Microbaculum marinisediminis: one gene and its partner. The protein of the gene in region 1 binds, or shares a complex with, the protein of each later gene. Links are inferred from orthologs where the notes say so. Each region holds a gene or a part of one and is shown in the gene's direction. Other genes may lie near its edges. The genes, in order: MUB46_RS12270 and uvrB.

Evidence for each region.
Region 2: the proteins of MUB46_RS12270 (region 1) and uvrB are in contact, whole or in part, in a crystal structure (PDB 7EGT), measured with the Thermus thermophilus proteins. The link is inferred for Microbaculum marinisediminis from one-to-one orthologs. Residues at the interface, in WP_096412145.1 of Thermus thermophilus: His654, Arg656, Phe657, Gln666, Asp668, Glu669, Lys680, Arg681, Leu682, Ser683, Lys685, Tyr686, Ala687; in WP_096411307.1 of Thermus thermophilus: Glu23, Leu25, Arg26, Asp27, Gly28, Glu29, Arg30, Phe31, Arg55, Glu326, Asp327, Phe328, Glu379, Ser382, Gln383, His398, Gly400, Arg401.

The regions. Positions count from the first base shown.
Region 1 is NZ_JALIDZ010000005.1:154,674-162,023, reverse strand. Bases 2,274-5,332 are described here. They hold MUB46_RS12270 (ATP-dependent helicase), read left to right. Parts: upstream 2,274-2,664; coding sequence 2,665-5,001; downstream 5,002-5,332. Other genes in these bases: MUB46_RS12260 (metal ABC transporter permease), read right to left, coding at 5,305-5,332; MUB46_RS12265 (hypothetical protein), read right to left, coding at 5,017-5,214; MUB46_RS12275 (AAA family ATPase), read left to right, coding at 2,274-2,466. Also shown: MUB46_RS12290 (hypothetical protein), read left to right, coding at 1-97; MUB46_RS12285 (hypothetical protein), read left to right, coding at 231-569; MUB46_RS12280 (TetR/AcrR family transcriptional regulator), read left to right, coding at 643-1,218; more of MUB46_RS12275, read left to right, coding at 1,309-2,273; more of MUB46_RS12260, read right to left, coding at 5,333-6,168; MUB46_RS12255 (metal ABC transporter permease), read right to left, coding at 6,165-7,067; MUB46_RS12250 (manganese/iron ABC transporter ATP-binding protein), read right to left, coding at 7,064-7,350. UniProt on the Escherichia coli protein: A helicase with DNA-dependent ATPase activity. Unwinds DNA duplexes with 3'-5' polarity. Translocates on single-stranded DNA with 3'-5' polarity. Initiates unwinding more efficiently from a nicked substrate than double-stranded DNA.
Region 2 is NZ_JALIDZ010000016.1:8,364-15,986, reverse strand. The notes cover bases 1-3,332. They hold uvrB (excinuclease ABC subunit UvrB), read left to right. Parts: upstream 1-336; coding sequence 337-3,132; downstream 3,133-3,332. Other genes in these bases: MUB46_RS23615 (BA14K family protein), read left to right, coding at 3,332-3,332. In the rest of the region: more of MUB46_RS23615, read left to right, coding at 3,333-3,712; MUB46_RS23610 (hypothetical protein), read right to left, coding at 3,957-4,133; MUB46_RS23605 (trypsin-like serine peptidase), read left to right, coding at 4,144-5,154; MUB46_RS23600 (hypothetical protein), read right to left, coding at 5,261-5,755; MUB46_RS23595 (trypsin-like serine peptidase), read left to right, coding at 6,102-7,352. UniProt on the Escherichia coli protein: The UvrABC repair system catalyzes the recognition and processing of DNA lesions. A damage recognition complex composed of 2 UvrA and 2 UvrB subunits scans DNA for abnormalities.

The DNA.
Region 1 (7,350 bases):
GAAGGCCTACACGATCGCTGGCTATGTGGAGTACCAGACCGCCGGACGGCTCTATAAGAGCAACACGCTGTCGGCCCGGGTCACGGCGCATCCGTAGCCATGCCTGCCGTTTCGGCAGACGGACCGATGTGATCGGCCTGTGACAGCGTGACCGTTGGCAGCGCCGATCGAGACCCGGTAATCTGTCGCCATCCCTGTCGGACGCGCAGAAGCGGGCTTTTCGGATGCGGATGTCGGTGATCCTTTCGGCTCTCATGGGCCTGGCCCTGATGACGGCCCTGGTGGCAGGGCCGGCGCACGCGCAGGAGACGCAACCCGAGGCCTGTCCCGACGTTCCGCCGATGTCTGCCGGCGACGACGCGGCCGGGGCGGCGATCTTCGATGCCTATTGCGGACGCTGCCACGAGGCGAACAAGCTCGCCGGGGCCTATTTCGCGGGCACCGGCGGCGAAACCGCCCGCGCGCGGCAGGCCGAGCTCGCCGCGTTTCTCGACCGCCACAGCGCCTGCCCGCAGCGCGATCACGAAGCGCTCGCCGAGTGGATGCGCCGGCGCGCGGGCGCCCCGTGACGCCCGCCACGCTTTGATCGACATCATCGGCTGACCGCACGACATAGCCCGGATCTGCTATACTCCGAACGTCATGAACAAACGCCCCTACCGGATGCGGAAGCGCGCCGAAAGCCAGGCCGAGACGCGGCGCAGGATCGTCGAGGCGACGATCGCGCTGCATCAGACCAAGGGCCCTGCGGCGACCAGCATGGCCGACGTCGCCAAGCAGGCCGGCGTCGGCAAGGTCACGGTCTATCGCCATTTTCCCGACGAGCCGACGCTGTCGCGCGCCTGCTCGGGCCTCTATTTCGAGCGCCACCCCTTCCCCGACCCGCAGACCTGGCGGCGGATCGACGATCCGCTGGAACGGCTGCGCCACGGGCTGGGCGAGGCCTACGCCTATCACGCCGAGACGCAGCAGATGATGGGCCACGTCCTGGCCGACGCGCGCGACCATCCAGTCGTGCGACCCTACCACGCCCTGTGGGCGGCGGCTGCCGACATCATTCTGGACGCCTGGCTGCCGCGCGACGACGAGACGGCGCTGCGCGCCGGCCTCGTCATGGCGCTCAGCTTCGAGACATGGCGCGCACTGGTGAAGGAACAGGGCCTGAGCCAGGACCAGGCGGTCGCGCTGATCGAACGGCTGATGTGCGACTGCGCGTGATCGGTGGAGCCGTGGACGGCCCCGGGGGCCCGCCGGCGGGCACACCGCCATACCGGCGACGTGGGGCGCGAATCCGTCTCTAGTGCGCCGATGATCACCACGCTGGCCATTTCCGGCTACCGCTCCATCCGCGAGCTGGTGATGCCGCTCGAGCGGCTGACGCTCGTCACCGGCGCCAACGGCAGCGGCAAGTCGAGCCTCTACCGTGCCGTCCGCCTGCTCGCCGATGTGGCGCAAGGGCGGGTGATCGGCGCGCTGGCCCGCGAGGGCGGGCTGGAGTCGACGCTCTGGGCGGGGCCGGAAGCCTTCTCGCGAGCCATGAAGGCCGGACACCAGCCCGTCCAGGGTACGCTGCGCAAGGGCCGGGTCGCGCTGAAGCTCGGCTTCGCCAGCGACGACTACGGCTACGCGATCGATCTCGGCCTGCCGCCCGCAGACGCGACCTCGGCCTTCAACCAGGATCCCGAGATCAAGGCCGAGGCGCTGTGGGCGGGCGAGTGCCTGCGCCGCGCCAACGAGATCGCCTCGCGGCGCGGACCGGCCGTGCAGGTGCTCAGCGAGACGGGGACGCGCGACACCGTCCTGTCGACGCTGCCGAGCTTCGATTCCATGATGACGCACGCCGCCGACCCGACGAGCGCGCCGGAGCTTCTGGAGCTACGCGAGCGGATGCGCGGCTGGCGCTTCTACGACCACCTGCGCACCGACCGTGACGCGCCGGCGCGCCGCCCGCAGATCGGCACGCGCACCCTGACGCTCGCCGGCGACGGCGCCGACCTCGCGGCCGCGTTCCAGACCATCCGCGAGATCGGCAATCCCGTGGCGCTCGACGAGGCAATCGCCGACGCCTTTCCCGGTTCCTCCATTGAAGTGTCGGTCGGCAACGGCCTGTTCGAACTCCTGATGCATCAGCACGGCCTGTTGCGGCCGCTGTCGACCGCCGAGCTGTCCGACGGGACCCTGCGCTACCTGCTGCTCGCCGTCGCGCTCATGACGCCGCGCCCCGCGCCGCTGATCGTCCTGAACGAGCCGGAAACGAGCCTGCATCCGAACCTGCTGCCGGCACTCGCCCGGCTGATCGCGACGGCGGCGGAGCGCTCCCAGGTGATCGTGGTCTCCCATGCCTCGGGCCTCGTCGAGGCGCTGTCGGGGGAGCGCGACACCGTCGCCTACGAGCTGCGAAAGGAACTCGGCGAAACGGTCACCGACTGTCCCGATCCGCCGGCGTGGGACTGGCCGAAGCGCTAGGCCGCCGGGGCGGGTGAAGGACCGGGTCCCGTGTCGGGACCAGGCGGTCGCGCTGATCGAACGGCTGATGCGCGAATGGGGGAGTAGGGGAACAAACCCGCCAATTCCCCTCCCCGCCGCCATTTCGCGCTACAGTCTCTTGAGCCCGAATCAGGAACACGCCATATCCATCCGATGGCCGAACGCCACATAGACCCCATGCATGACACGCCCCCACCGGCGACATCTCCCCGCCCCGGCGGCATTGCCGCGCGGGCGCGCGCGGCCGCGGGCCCCGCGTATCTCCAGGGGCTGAACCCGGAGCAATCGCGCGCGATCGAAACGCTGGGAGGTCCCGTGCTGGTGCTCGCCGGCGCGGGCACCGGCAAGACGCGGGTGCTGACCACGCGGATCGCCCACATCCTCACGCAGGGCCTTGCCCGCCCCGGCCAGATCCTGGCGGTGACCTTCACCAACAAGGCGGCGCGCGAGATGAAGGAGCGCATCGGCAAGCTGATCGGCGAATCCGTCGAGGGCATGCCCTGGCTTGGCACCTTCCATTCGATCTGCGTGAAGATCCTGCGCAGCCACGCCGAGGCCGTCGACCTCAAGCGCGACTTCACCATCCTCGACACAGACGACCAGATCCGCCTTCTGAAGCAGGTGATCCAGGCCGCCGACCTCGACGAGAAGCGCTGGCCGGCGCGCCAGCTCGCCGCCTCCATCGACCGCTGGAAGAACCGCGCGCTCACCCCCGACAAGGTGCCGTCGGGCGACGCCTACGCCTTCGCCGGCATGGGCGACGAGCTCTACAAGGCCTATCAGGCGCGGCTGAAGACCCTCAACGCGGTGGATTTCGGCGACCTTCTCCTGGAGGTCATACGACTGTTCCGCGAGAACCCGGACATCCTGACGAGCTATCAGGACCGCTTCCGCTACATGCTGGTCGACGAGTACCAGGACACCAACGTCGCCCAGTACCTGTGGCTGCGCCTGCTCGCCCAGAAGGACGAGCCGAACCTGTGCTGCGTCGGCGACGACGACCAGTCGATCTACGGCTGGCGCGGCGCCGAGGTGGACAACATCCTGCGCTTCGAGAAGGATTTCCCCGGCGCCGTGGTGATCCGGCTGGAGCAGAACTACCGCTCGACGTCGAACATCCTCGAGGCCGCCTCGCACCTGATCGCCCACAACGAGGGCCGGCTCGGCAAGACCCTGCACACCAAGGGCGACGCCGGCGACAAGGTGACCGTCACCTGCGCCTGGGATTCCGAGGAGGAGGCCCGGCTGATCGGCGACGAGATCGAGCGGCTGCAGCGCGACGGGGAATCGCTCGACGACATGGCGATCCTGGTGCGCGCGTCGTTCCAGATGCGCGAGTTCGAGGACCGCTTCATCACGCTGGGCCTGCCCTACCGCGTCATCGGCGGCCCCCGCTTCTACGAGCGCGCCGAGATCCGCGACGCCGTGGCCTATCTGCGCGCCACCATGCAGCCGGCCGACGACCTCGCCTTCGAGCGCATCGTCAACACGCCGCGGCGCGGCATCGGCGACGCCACCGTGCGCACCATCCACGACGTGGCGCGGGCGCGCGGCATCCCGATGATGCAGGCGGCGCTGGAGCTGACCGAATCCGAGGAATTGAAGGCCAAGGCGCGCAACAGCCTGCGCAGCCTGATGGAATCCTTCGCGCGCTGGCGCGGCCAGCTCGACGCCCTGCCCCAGGCGGAGCTCGCCGCGATCATCCTCGAGGAATCCGGCTATACCGAGATGTGGCAGCGCGAACGCTCGGCCGACGCGCCGGGCCGGCTGGAGAACCTGAAGGAACTGCTGCGCTCCATGGAGGAGTTCGAGTCCATGCTCGGCTTCCTCGAACATATCTCGCTGGTGATGGACACCGAGTCCGGCGACGACGGGGAAAAGGTCAGCCTGATGACCCTCCACGCAGCCAAGGGCCTGGAATTCGGCACCGTCTTCCTGCCCGGCTGGGAGGAAGGCCTGTTCCCGCATCAGCGCTCGCTGGACGAGAGCGGCCGCGCCGGGCTGGAGGAGGAGCGCCGCCTCGCCTATGTCGGCATCACGCGGGCCAAGCGCCGCGCCGCGCTCTTTTTCGCCACCAACCGCCGCATCCACGGCCTGTGGCAGTCGACGGCGGCCTCGCGCTTCCTCGACGAACTGCCGGAAAAGAATGTCGAGGTCGTCGACACCGGCTCGCTGAGGACGAGCGGCGGCGGCTACGGGGGCGGCTACGGCAACAGCCGCTTCGACGAGCGCGAGCCCTTCGCCTCGACCTATTCCACCCCTGGCTGGCAGCGGGCGCAGAAGAACCGGGAGCGCACGGCGAACAGCAATCCGTGGAAGGAACCGCCGATGCTGGAGGGCGAGGTGCTCGCCCGCTCGACCGGCACCGACTCCGGCTATTCCGTCGGCGAGCGCGTCTTCCATCAGAAGTTCGGCTACGGCCGCATCACCGCGGTCGACGGCAACAAGCTGACCGTGAAGTTCGACCATTCGGGCCCGAAGCGGGTGCTCGACAGCTTCGTCGAGAAGCACTGAGGCGGTCGGCCCGGCCTAGCCGGGCGCGAACGTCTCAAGCCATTGCCAGGCCCGCACGAGCTCGATCGCGATCCGGATCGCGGCGCCGACGAATATCAGCCCCAGCACCCAGACCCGGTTGATGCTAGCCGCGAAATAGAGGGTACTGGCGTCCTCGCGAAGGGCCTCTTGCCTGTCGGGAGACGAAGCCGGGTCGAGGCCGGATTCCTCCATGAGCGACCGCAGGCTGCCGCCAGGAAGTCTAGACGTTTCGACCGTAGCCCCGACTGCCTCTGATCGAAGATCAGCCGGACACCGTCGCGATCAGGACGTCCGGGGCGTCTCCGCGTGCTCCAGCCGCTGCGCCCGTGCGATCCGCCGCGACGACACGACCAGGGCGACGACGAACAGTCCCGTCATCAGCAGGATGATGGTCGGCGCCGGCGCGCTGTCGATGAAGAAGCTGAGATAGACGCCGGTGAACGACGCGCCGGCGGCGATCAGCACCGCCGCCACCAGCATCGCCCCGAAGCTGCGGGTGATCAGGAACGCGATGGCGCCCGGCGCGATCAGCATGCCGATCGCCAGGATGATGCCGACGGCCTTGAGGGCGCCGACGATGGTCAGCGACAGGATCGACAACAGGCCGTAGTGCAGCAGGCGCACCGGCAGGCCGAGGGTGCGCGCCTGCGCCGGATCGAAGGCGTGCAGCAGCAGGTCGCGCCACTTCACCGCGATGATCGCCGTTACCACCAGCGCGATGACACCGGATTCCAACAGGTCGGCCGGGCCGACGCCCAGCATGTCGCCGAACAGGATGTGGTCGAGATGCACATCCGACTGGACCTTGGTGTAGAGCACGATGCCGAGCCCGAACATGCCGGAGAACACCACGCCCATCACCGTATCCTGCTTGATGCGGCTGTTCTCCTTCAGGAAGCCGGTCAGGAGCGCGCAGGTCATGCCGGCCGCGAAGGCCCCGATGGCGAGCGGGATCGCCAGGATGTAGGCGATCACGACGCCGGGCAGGATCGCATGGGCAATGGCGTCGCCCATCAGCGACCAGCCCTTCAGCACCAGGAAGCACGACAGCAGCGCCGTCGGCACCGCGACCAGGACGGAGATCAAGAGCGCGTCGCGCATGAACGCGAACTGGAACGGCTGGACGAGGGTCTCGATCAGGCTCATTGCGCCGCCTCCGCTTCGCGTTCCAGCGCCGGCTCCGCAAGCCGGCCCGCCTTCAGCGCCTCGGCCGCGCGCCGCCGCGCCGCCAGCATCCCGTGCTTGGGCGCCAGGAAGAAGGCCGTCAGGAAGATCAGCGTCTGCAGGCAGATGATGATGCCGCCGGTCGCCCCGTCGAGGAAATAGCTCGCATAGGCGCCGACGAAGCTGGTCGCGGCCCCGATCGCGATGCTGAGCAGGATGAGCCGGGGAAACCGGTCGGTGAGCAGATAGGCCGTCGCGCCGGGCGTCACCACCATAGCGATCACCAGGAAGGCGCCCACGGTCTGCAGGGCCGCCACCGTGCAGGCCGACAGCAGGGTGAAGAACACGATCTTGAGCAGCGTCGGCCGCAATCCGACGGAGCGGGCATGGGTCTCGTCGAAGAAGGTCACCATGAGGTCCTTCCACTTCGCCGCCAGCACCGCGAGCGAGACGAAGCCGATGATGGCGAGCTGCAGCGTATCCCCGGGCGTGATCGCCAGGATGTTGCCGAGCACGATGGTCTGGATGTTCACCGAGGTCGGCGACAGCGACACCATGAACAGCCCGAGCCCGAAGAAGGAGGTGAAGATCAGGCCGATGATGGTGTCCTCCTTCAGCCGGGTACGCTGGTTGAGGAACAGCATGGCGCCGGCGGCAAGGCCGCCCGACAGGAACGCGCCGAGCGAGAACGGCAGGCCCAGCATGTAGGCGCCGGCGACGCCGGGCACGATCGAATGGGACAGGGCGTCGCCGATCAGCGACCAGCCCTTGAGCATCAGGTAGGCCGACAGGAAGGCGCAGACCGCGCCGACCAGCGCGCTGACCCACATGGCGTTGACCATGTAGCCGTAGGCAAAGGGTTCCAGCAGCGTCGCCATCATGGTGCCGGTCCGCGTTTGCCTGCCCGGTTTGACGACCGGCCCGCCGTCCGGTCCGACGTCCGGGCATCGTCGTCGTCACCGTAGAAGACCAGCGGCCGCTCGTCGTCGGTCAGGACGGTCAGGCGCCGGTCGTCGGCATCCTCGTGCAGATCCGTGCCGCCCAGCACGAAATGGCGCAGCACGCCGCCGAAGGTCTTCTCCAGATTGGCCTGCGTGAATATCCGCTCGGTCGGGCCGTGGGCGAGCACGGTTCCCTTGAGCAGCACCGTCCGGTCGCAGAACT
Region 2 (7,623 bases), on another replicon or contig:
CTGCCGTCGAAATTTCCACAGCCGATGAAACGTCCGGCACCAAATGGCGATTAAATGGGCTTGTGGCCGGCTCCCCCCCACCCTATATGTTGCATCGCAGCATCGGATTCCGGTGCTGCAGCCCTCCTTGGGCGTTTCCTCCCTAGACTTGGGCCGTCCGGTACCCCCGGACGGTCCCTTTTTCTTTCCCCCTTTACATTCCCCCTGACGCAGCGCATCGCCGACCGGCGACGCGGACCGATATGGGCGGCTACCTGACACCCTGCTGTCAGCAGACTACCCACGGACACCCGCGCCCCCCTCGCCTTTGCGGCTGACTCGGCCCATATTGCGGCCATGGCCAAGCGCAAGACATCCGACCGGGCGGGCTTCGACGAAGCGCCGCAGGCGTCCTTCGACTCCCAAGTACCGTGGCATGCCGAAGCCCTGACCGGGACGCAGCAAGAGGCGAGGACGGCCGAAGGCCGGACCGGGAAACAACAGAAGCCCCCCAGGACTCCGAATTCCAAGGCCTCCCGCCCCGCCCGTGCGCCGCGCATCGAGGGCACCGAGGGCATCGACCTGATGGAGCCGGGCTCCGGCATCGCGCCGGCGTCGCAGGCGCCGGTGACGGACGACCTGGAAGTCTCGATGGCCGCGCGCGAGGCGCGCGACAACCTGACGGCGCTCCTGGAGCGCGGCCGGCCATTCTACGTGCCCGACAACGCGCCGGACTGGGTGCCGCACCGCCCGCCACGGCCGGAGAAGTCGGAAGGCGGCGTCGCCCTTAAGATCGTCTCGGACTACGAGCCGCGCGGCGACCAGCCGACCGCGATCGCCGAGCTTGTCGAGGGCGTAAAGGCGCACGAGGACACCCAGGTGCTGCTCGGCGTCACCGGTTCGGGCAAGACCTTCACCATGGCGCACGTGATCGAGCGCACCCAGCGCCCGGCGCTGATCCTGGCGCCGAACAAGACCCTGGCGGCGCAGCTCTACGGCGAGTTCAGGAGCTTCTTCCCGGACAACGCGGTCGAGTATTTCGTCTCCTACTACGACTACTACCAGCCGGAGGCCTACGTTCCGCGCTCCGACACCTATATCGAGAAGGAATCGTCGATCAACGAACAGATCGACCGCATGCGCCACGCCGCCACGCGCGCCCTGCTGGAGCGCGACGATGTGGTGATCATCGCCTCGGTGTCGTGCATCTACGGTATCGGCTCGGTCGAGACCTACACGGCGATGACCTTCATGCTGAAGCTCGGCGAGCGCATCGACCAGCGCCAGCTCCTCGCCGATCTCGTCGCCCTGCACTACCGCCGCAACGATCATGGCTTCCAGCGCGGCGCCTTCCGCGTCCGCGGCGACACGGTCGAGGTCTGGCCGGCGCATCTGGAGGACCGGGCCTGGCGCATCTCCCTGTTCGGCGACGAGGTCGAGGAACTGACCGAGTTCGACCCGCTGACGGGCCAGAAGACCGACGCCTTCAAGTCGATCAAGCTCTACGCCAACTCGCACTACGTGACGCCGCGGCCGACGCTGCAGCAGGCGATCAAGGGCATCAAGGCGGAGCTGAAGCTCCGTCTCGACGAGCTGAATCGCGCGGGGCGCCTGCTCGAGGCGCAGCGCCTGGAACAGCGCACGGTGTTCGATCTGGAGATGCTGGAGGCGACCGGCTCCTGCGCCGGCATCGAGAACTATTCCCGCTATCTGACCGGCCGCGCCCCGGGGGAACCGCCCCCGACCCTGTTCGAGTACCTGCCCGACGACGCCCTGGTCTTCGTCGACGAGAGCCACGTCACCGTCCCGCAGATCGGCGGCATGTATCGCGGCGACTTCCGGCGCAAGGCGACGCTCGCCGAATACGGCTTCCGCCTGCCCTCCTGCATGGACAACCGGCCGCTCCGGTTCGAGGAATGGGACGCCATGCGCCCGCAGACCGTCTGCGTCTCGGCGACGCCGGGCGGCTGGGAAATGAACCAGACCGGCGGCGTCTTCGCCGAGCAGGTCATCCGCCCGACCGGCCTGGTCGATCCGCCCGTCGAGGTGCGTCCGGCGACCTCGCAGGTCGACGACCTGCTCGACGAGGTCAAGCAGGTCGCCGCGAGAGGCTACCGTTCGCTGGTGACGGTGCTCACCAAGCGCATGGCGGAGGACCTGACCGAGTATCTGCACGAGCAGGGCGTGCGCGTGCGCTACATGCACTCCGACATCGACACGCTGGAGCGCATCGAGATCATCCGCGACCTGCGCCTCGGCACCTTCGACGTGCTCATCGGCATCAACCTGCTGCGCGAGGGTCTCGACATCCCCGAATGCGCCTTCGTCGCGATCCTCGACGCCGACAAGGAAGGCTTCCTGCGCTCGGAGACCTCGCTGGTCCAGACCATCGGCCGCGCCGCGCGCAACGTCGACGGCAAGGTGATCCTCTACGCCGACAGGATCACCGGCTCGATGGAGCGGGCGATGGCCGAGACCACGCGCCGCCGCGAGAAGCAGGTGGCGTGGAACACCGAGAACGGCATCACGCCGGAATCGGTGAAGAAGAACATCGCCGACATCCTCGGCTCGGTCTACGAGCAGGACCACGTCACCGTCGATTCCGGCCTCGCCGAGGCCGGCGCCACCTATGGCCACAACCTGCGCGCCGTTATCGAGGACCTGTCGAAGAAGATGCGCGAGGCCGCCGCCGACCTCGAATTCGAGGAGGCCGCCCGCCTGCGCGACGAGATCAAGCGGCTGGAACAGGCGGAACTGGCCGCGGCGGAGGATCCGATGGCCTATCCCGACGCCGACGCCTCGCCAAAGGGCAAGAAGACGAAGAAGGCACAAGAGGCGCGGAGAGCCGCCAGCTCAGGCTCCGGCGCGACCGGGAAGCGACAAGCGGCGAAGAGCGGCGAAGGCGCGACCGGGACGCGACAAGAGGCGGGGAAGGCCGAAGGCCTGACAGGGAAGCAAGAATCAGCACTCGCGCCGTCAGAGCGCGTGCGCAAGCACACGCTGGACGAGATGGGCATGAAGGACCTCCCCGAGCCGCTGACGCCGGAGGGTTGGACGCCGAAACAGGCGCCAGCTCCCCTTGGCACGAGCGCAAAGGGCCGCTCGTCCGGCGGGAAACCGGGCACCCGGACGTTCCGCAAGAAGGGCCACTAGACACCGCCCGACGGGTCCATCGCGGTCGTCCCCGTGTTTTCCTGAACGATACCCCTGCTCGCGCGTTCAGGTGCGGTTCAGGCGCGGCCTGTCAAACCTCCTGCAACGGAACGGATGCGTTTCGAGGCCCGCCGCACGACGCGGAAGGCCGGCGCCCCGCCCCGAGATCCGACATCTCGGATGTGACAGGAGACATGTCATGAACCGGTATCTGAAAACCACCGCCGCCGCCGGCCTCGTCCTCGCGCTGGGGGCGGCCGCCCTGCCCGCCGCCGCCAACGCCGGCGGCTATCGCCACAACCACGGCGCCGCCGCCGCGGCAGGCCTGTTCGGCTTCGCCGCCGGCGCGGTCGTCGGCTCGACGCTGAGCACGCCCCGCTACTACGCCCCGCGCCCTTACTACGCCCCGCGCCCCTACTACGCCCCGCGGCCTTACTACGATCCCTCCCCGGTCTACTATGCCAAGCCGGCGCCGTGGAGCCCGGCCTGGTACCGCTACTGCTCGGCGAAGTATCGCAGCTTCAACCCGAACACCGGCTATTTCCTCGGCTATGACGGGCGCCATCATTTCTGCCGCTGATCCGCGCCGCCATTCCGCGATCACGAGCGGCCGCGACGCTCCCCGTCGCGGCCGTTAGTGTTCTGCTAACCACAACCGCAACAGCATCGCGGTACGCTCCGCGCCGCAATCACGCGCCCCGCTAAACCGTTTGTCGGAACCATCCGCGATGGCTATCGTGCTACGGAGCCACCCGTGGCCTGTCGGCACGGCCTTTCGGCTTCTAAATCTTTGAAATTATTCCGCAAATGAGGGCTGGAATGAATCACGCTTTTAAATCCACCGCGCGCGCGGTGGTCGCGGCGACGTGTTTGATCGGCGTCGGCGCGACCACATCGCTGGCGGCCGGAACCGTCTCCTCGGGGGAGTTGAAATCTTCTTCTTCCGCCGGAGAGGTGGCGCTCCCCGCAAATCCGCAGAACAAGATGCCGCTGGCGAGCATGGAGGCGTTCGTGCCCGACGCACAGGTCAGGAGCCCGCGCATCCGGGGCGCCTCCGGCGTGTCGTTGTCCTCGGAGAGCATGGCGTCCCAGGAATTGGCGACCGAAGGTGCGGAAGCCTTCGGCAAGGCGCGGGTGCCCTACACCACCGTCCGCGTTGCCGTCCGGTCCCTCGGCACATCCACGACGGCGGCGATGACCCCCGTCACCAGCTATCCGTTCCGGCCCACCGGCAAGCTCTGGGCACGCTGGGGCGACAGCTGGTTCGTGTGCACCGCATCGCTGGTCAAGCCGAGCGTGCTGATCACCGCCGCCCACTGCATCTTCGAGTACGGCAGGAAGTCCAACGGCTGGGCCGACGAAGTGCGGTTCATTCCGGCCAACTACAACTCTGACACCGGCCCGTATGGGTCGTTCACCGCCCGCGATCTGCGCGTACCGACGCCCTATTACAGGGGACGGGACACCTGCTCCCAGCGCGGCGTCGTCTGCAACAACGACCTGGCGACGGTCGTCCTGAACGCGAACGCTTCCTCTGACTACGCCGGCGATATCGTCGGCTGGTACGCTTACGGCTGGAACGGCTACTCCTACACGCCCTCCAAGATCCTCGGCTCCAAGACCGTCGTACACATCACCCAACTCGGCTATCCCCAGGCCTTCGACGGCGGCTACCAGATGCAGCGAACCGACGCGGTCGGCTGGTACCTGAAGGACGGCAACCTGAAGAACACGCAGATCGGCTCCGCCCAGACCGGCGGATCGAGCGGCGGCCCATGGCTGGTCAATCTCGGCGTGAAAGCCTCGATCGATACCTCGGAGGCGAGTTTCGGTCGCAAATCGGCCCAGGCGGTCGTCGGCGTCACCAGCTATGGCTGGATCGACAAGAACATCAACCGCCAGGGCGCGTCCTACTTCGGACAGAACAAGCAGTTCTCCGGCAGGGATTATGGCGGCTACGGCGCGGGCAATATCGGCAAGATCATGTACGATACCTGCCGGTCCCATTCCTGGGCCTGCTGATCCGTATCACGCGCGGCGGCGCCGTACCGTCGCGCCCCTGCCAGACGGAACAAAGCCCAGACAGAACAAAGCGTGGCGCGGCCGAAAGGTCGCGCCACATCCACATTCAGTGGGCGGCGATCAGATCCCCCGCCAGGAAGCAGTAGAAGGCATCGACATCGCCGGTGGAGTCGACGAAGGCATTCACCGTAACGCCACCGTCGACGACCGTGTCGGTATCGGCGCGAAAGGCGAAATACTGCGTATTGCCCTGTACGCCCACGCGATTGGACGCGAGATCCACGACCACTTCGCCACCGTCGATCATCTCACGGCGCACGCCGATATGCGAAACGTGCCCGGGCGTCGTCACCTGGGCGGCGCAGGACAGCGCGAATACCTTGAGCCGCCGGCCATCCGGCACGCGATACATCTGCCGCTGGCACGGCGTCCCCTCGCAGGACATGTAGAAGAAGCTGGAATGCGGTGTCCCGTCGGGATCACCCGTGGCCGCGCCCGCCGCCGGCGCACCGCCTGCGACCGTGAACCAACCAGTCGCGATCAGGACAAGGGCCAGTCCCGCCTCCTTGTAGACGGTTCGGCCGGACACACGCGCAGACACGGCTACTCTCCTTTACGGAAACACGAACAGCCGCATCTATTTCGCAGGCGCATATCACGCGTATTTCGAGATCGTTTCAATTGTTTCGCCGCGACTGCCCCAAGGGAAAGGGGTTTTGCCAATCGGCTGAATTGCAGTCGACTCAATGTTTAGCCGCCTGCTTTAACCTCGATTAACGGCGTTTTCGATCAGATCTCCACGTTTTCACGCCAAAACGGCACGAAAAACGATCTGTTAATCATTGCCACCAAAACATGCCCCAAAGCCCGGTATTCGGCGGTCCGGTCGCTGAAAACCGACCCCTGCACCCATGCGCGCGCATGCAATCCACCCGAAAGGGGCTGAAATGATCAGATATCTCCGGCCGGCTTCGCTGGCATCCACGATGGTCGCCGCCGCCTGTCTGGCCGGCGCGGTCTCCGCGTCGGCACAGTCGGCGGGCATCGTCTCCCATCCGCTCGAGTCCATGGATGCCCGCGAGGGATTCAGCGAGGCCGATCTGATGGGGCCTTTCAGGACGCGCATGCCGGTCGTCGGCCAGAGCGTCCTGGACTCGCTCAAACCGGCGGGCGCGCCCACTGGCACGCCAGCCGTTTCCAGACAGAACGGAGGCGCCGAGTCCTTAGACGTCGCGCCGATGGCCTACGGAACGGAAGGCATTCCCTATACGACCGTTCGCGCCGCCGTCACCCGGCCGGGCTTCGCCAACAACAAGAAGATGGTCCCGATCACGAGCCGGCCCTACAGCACCACCGGCAAGCTCTACATGAAGTTTGACGGCTCGGTCTTTGTCTGCACCGCGTCGCTGCTGCGAAAGGGCGTCCTGGTGACCGCCGCCCATTGCATCAGCGAATTCGGCGATGGACCGGGCGGTTTCGCCGATGCGGTGGTGTGGTACCCAGCCATGGTCAGCGGCGGCAAAAAGGGCCGACCGTACGGCCGCTTCCGCGCCATCAACATCTTCGTGCCCGAGCCCTATTTCGACGGCAGCGATACCTGCACCGTCAACGGCATCGTCTGCAACAACGACGTCGCCACGATCGCGCTCCGGAAGGAAAAGGTGCGGTACCGGACCTTCCGCGGCAAGAAGAAGGTACGCAAGAAGTTCCCGGGACAACTGGTCGGCACCTATCGGTTCGGCACCAACGGCTACTCCTACACCACGTTGCCGGCGGAACTCGGTGGTGCTTCCGCCGCGCAGATCACGCAGCTCGGCTACCCCGTCGCCCTGGACAAGGGCCTGCAGATGCAGCGCACCGATTCGATCGGCGTTCGCGTCGACGACGGCAACCTGATCAACACGCTGATCGGGTCGGCCCAGACCGGCGGCTCCAGCGGCGGCCCGTGGCTCGTCAATTTCGGCACGCGGCCGAGCGTCGATACCACCGACGCCTCTCTGGGCTTCGCAAGCACGCCGAACGTCGTCGTGGGCGTGACCAGCTACGGCGTCGAAACCCCGACGAACGTCAACTATCAGGGCTCGTCGTTTTTCGGACAGAACGTCGAGTATCCGGACGCCGACTATGGCGGCTGGGGCCCCGGCAACATCGGCGCTCTGATGATGGCGACCTGCACCCAGAACGCCGCCTCCTGCTGACGTTCAGCAACAAGACCTGAAAAGCGAAGACCCGGCACGCCGCGTGCCGGGTCTTTTTTTGCCTGCGCGGGCTCGTAAGCGTTCCCGCCCATGAGCCCATAGGAATCCGTGCACCTTGTGAGAGCGGCGAGCGGGAAACCCTTCGTTAACGATACCGGCGAAACAAAGGAAACACGCGGTGCAATACGGATGAAATCCGGACGCGCCATAAAGGCTTCGCAACGGACCGGCGAAGAGGTCGCCGGCCGACTGGGACAGACGTCCGGATCAC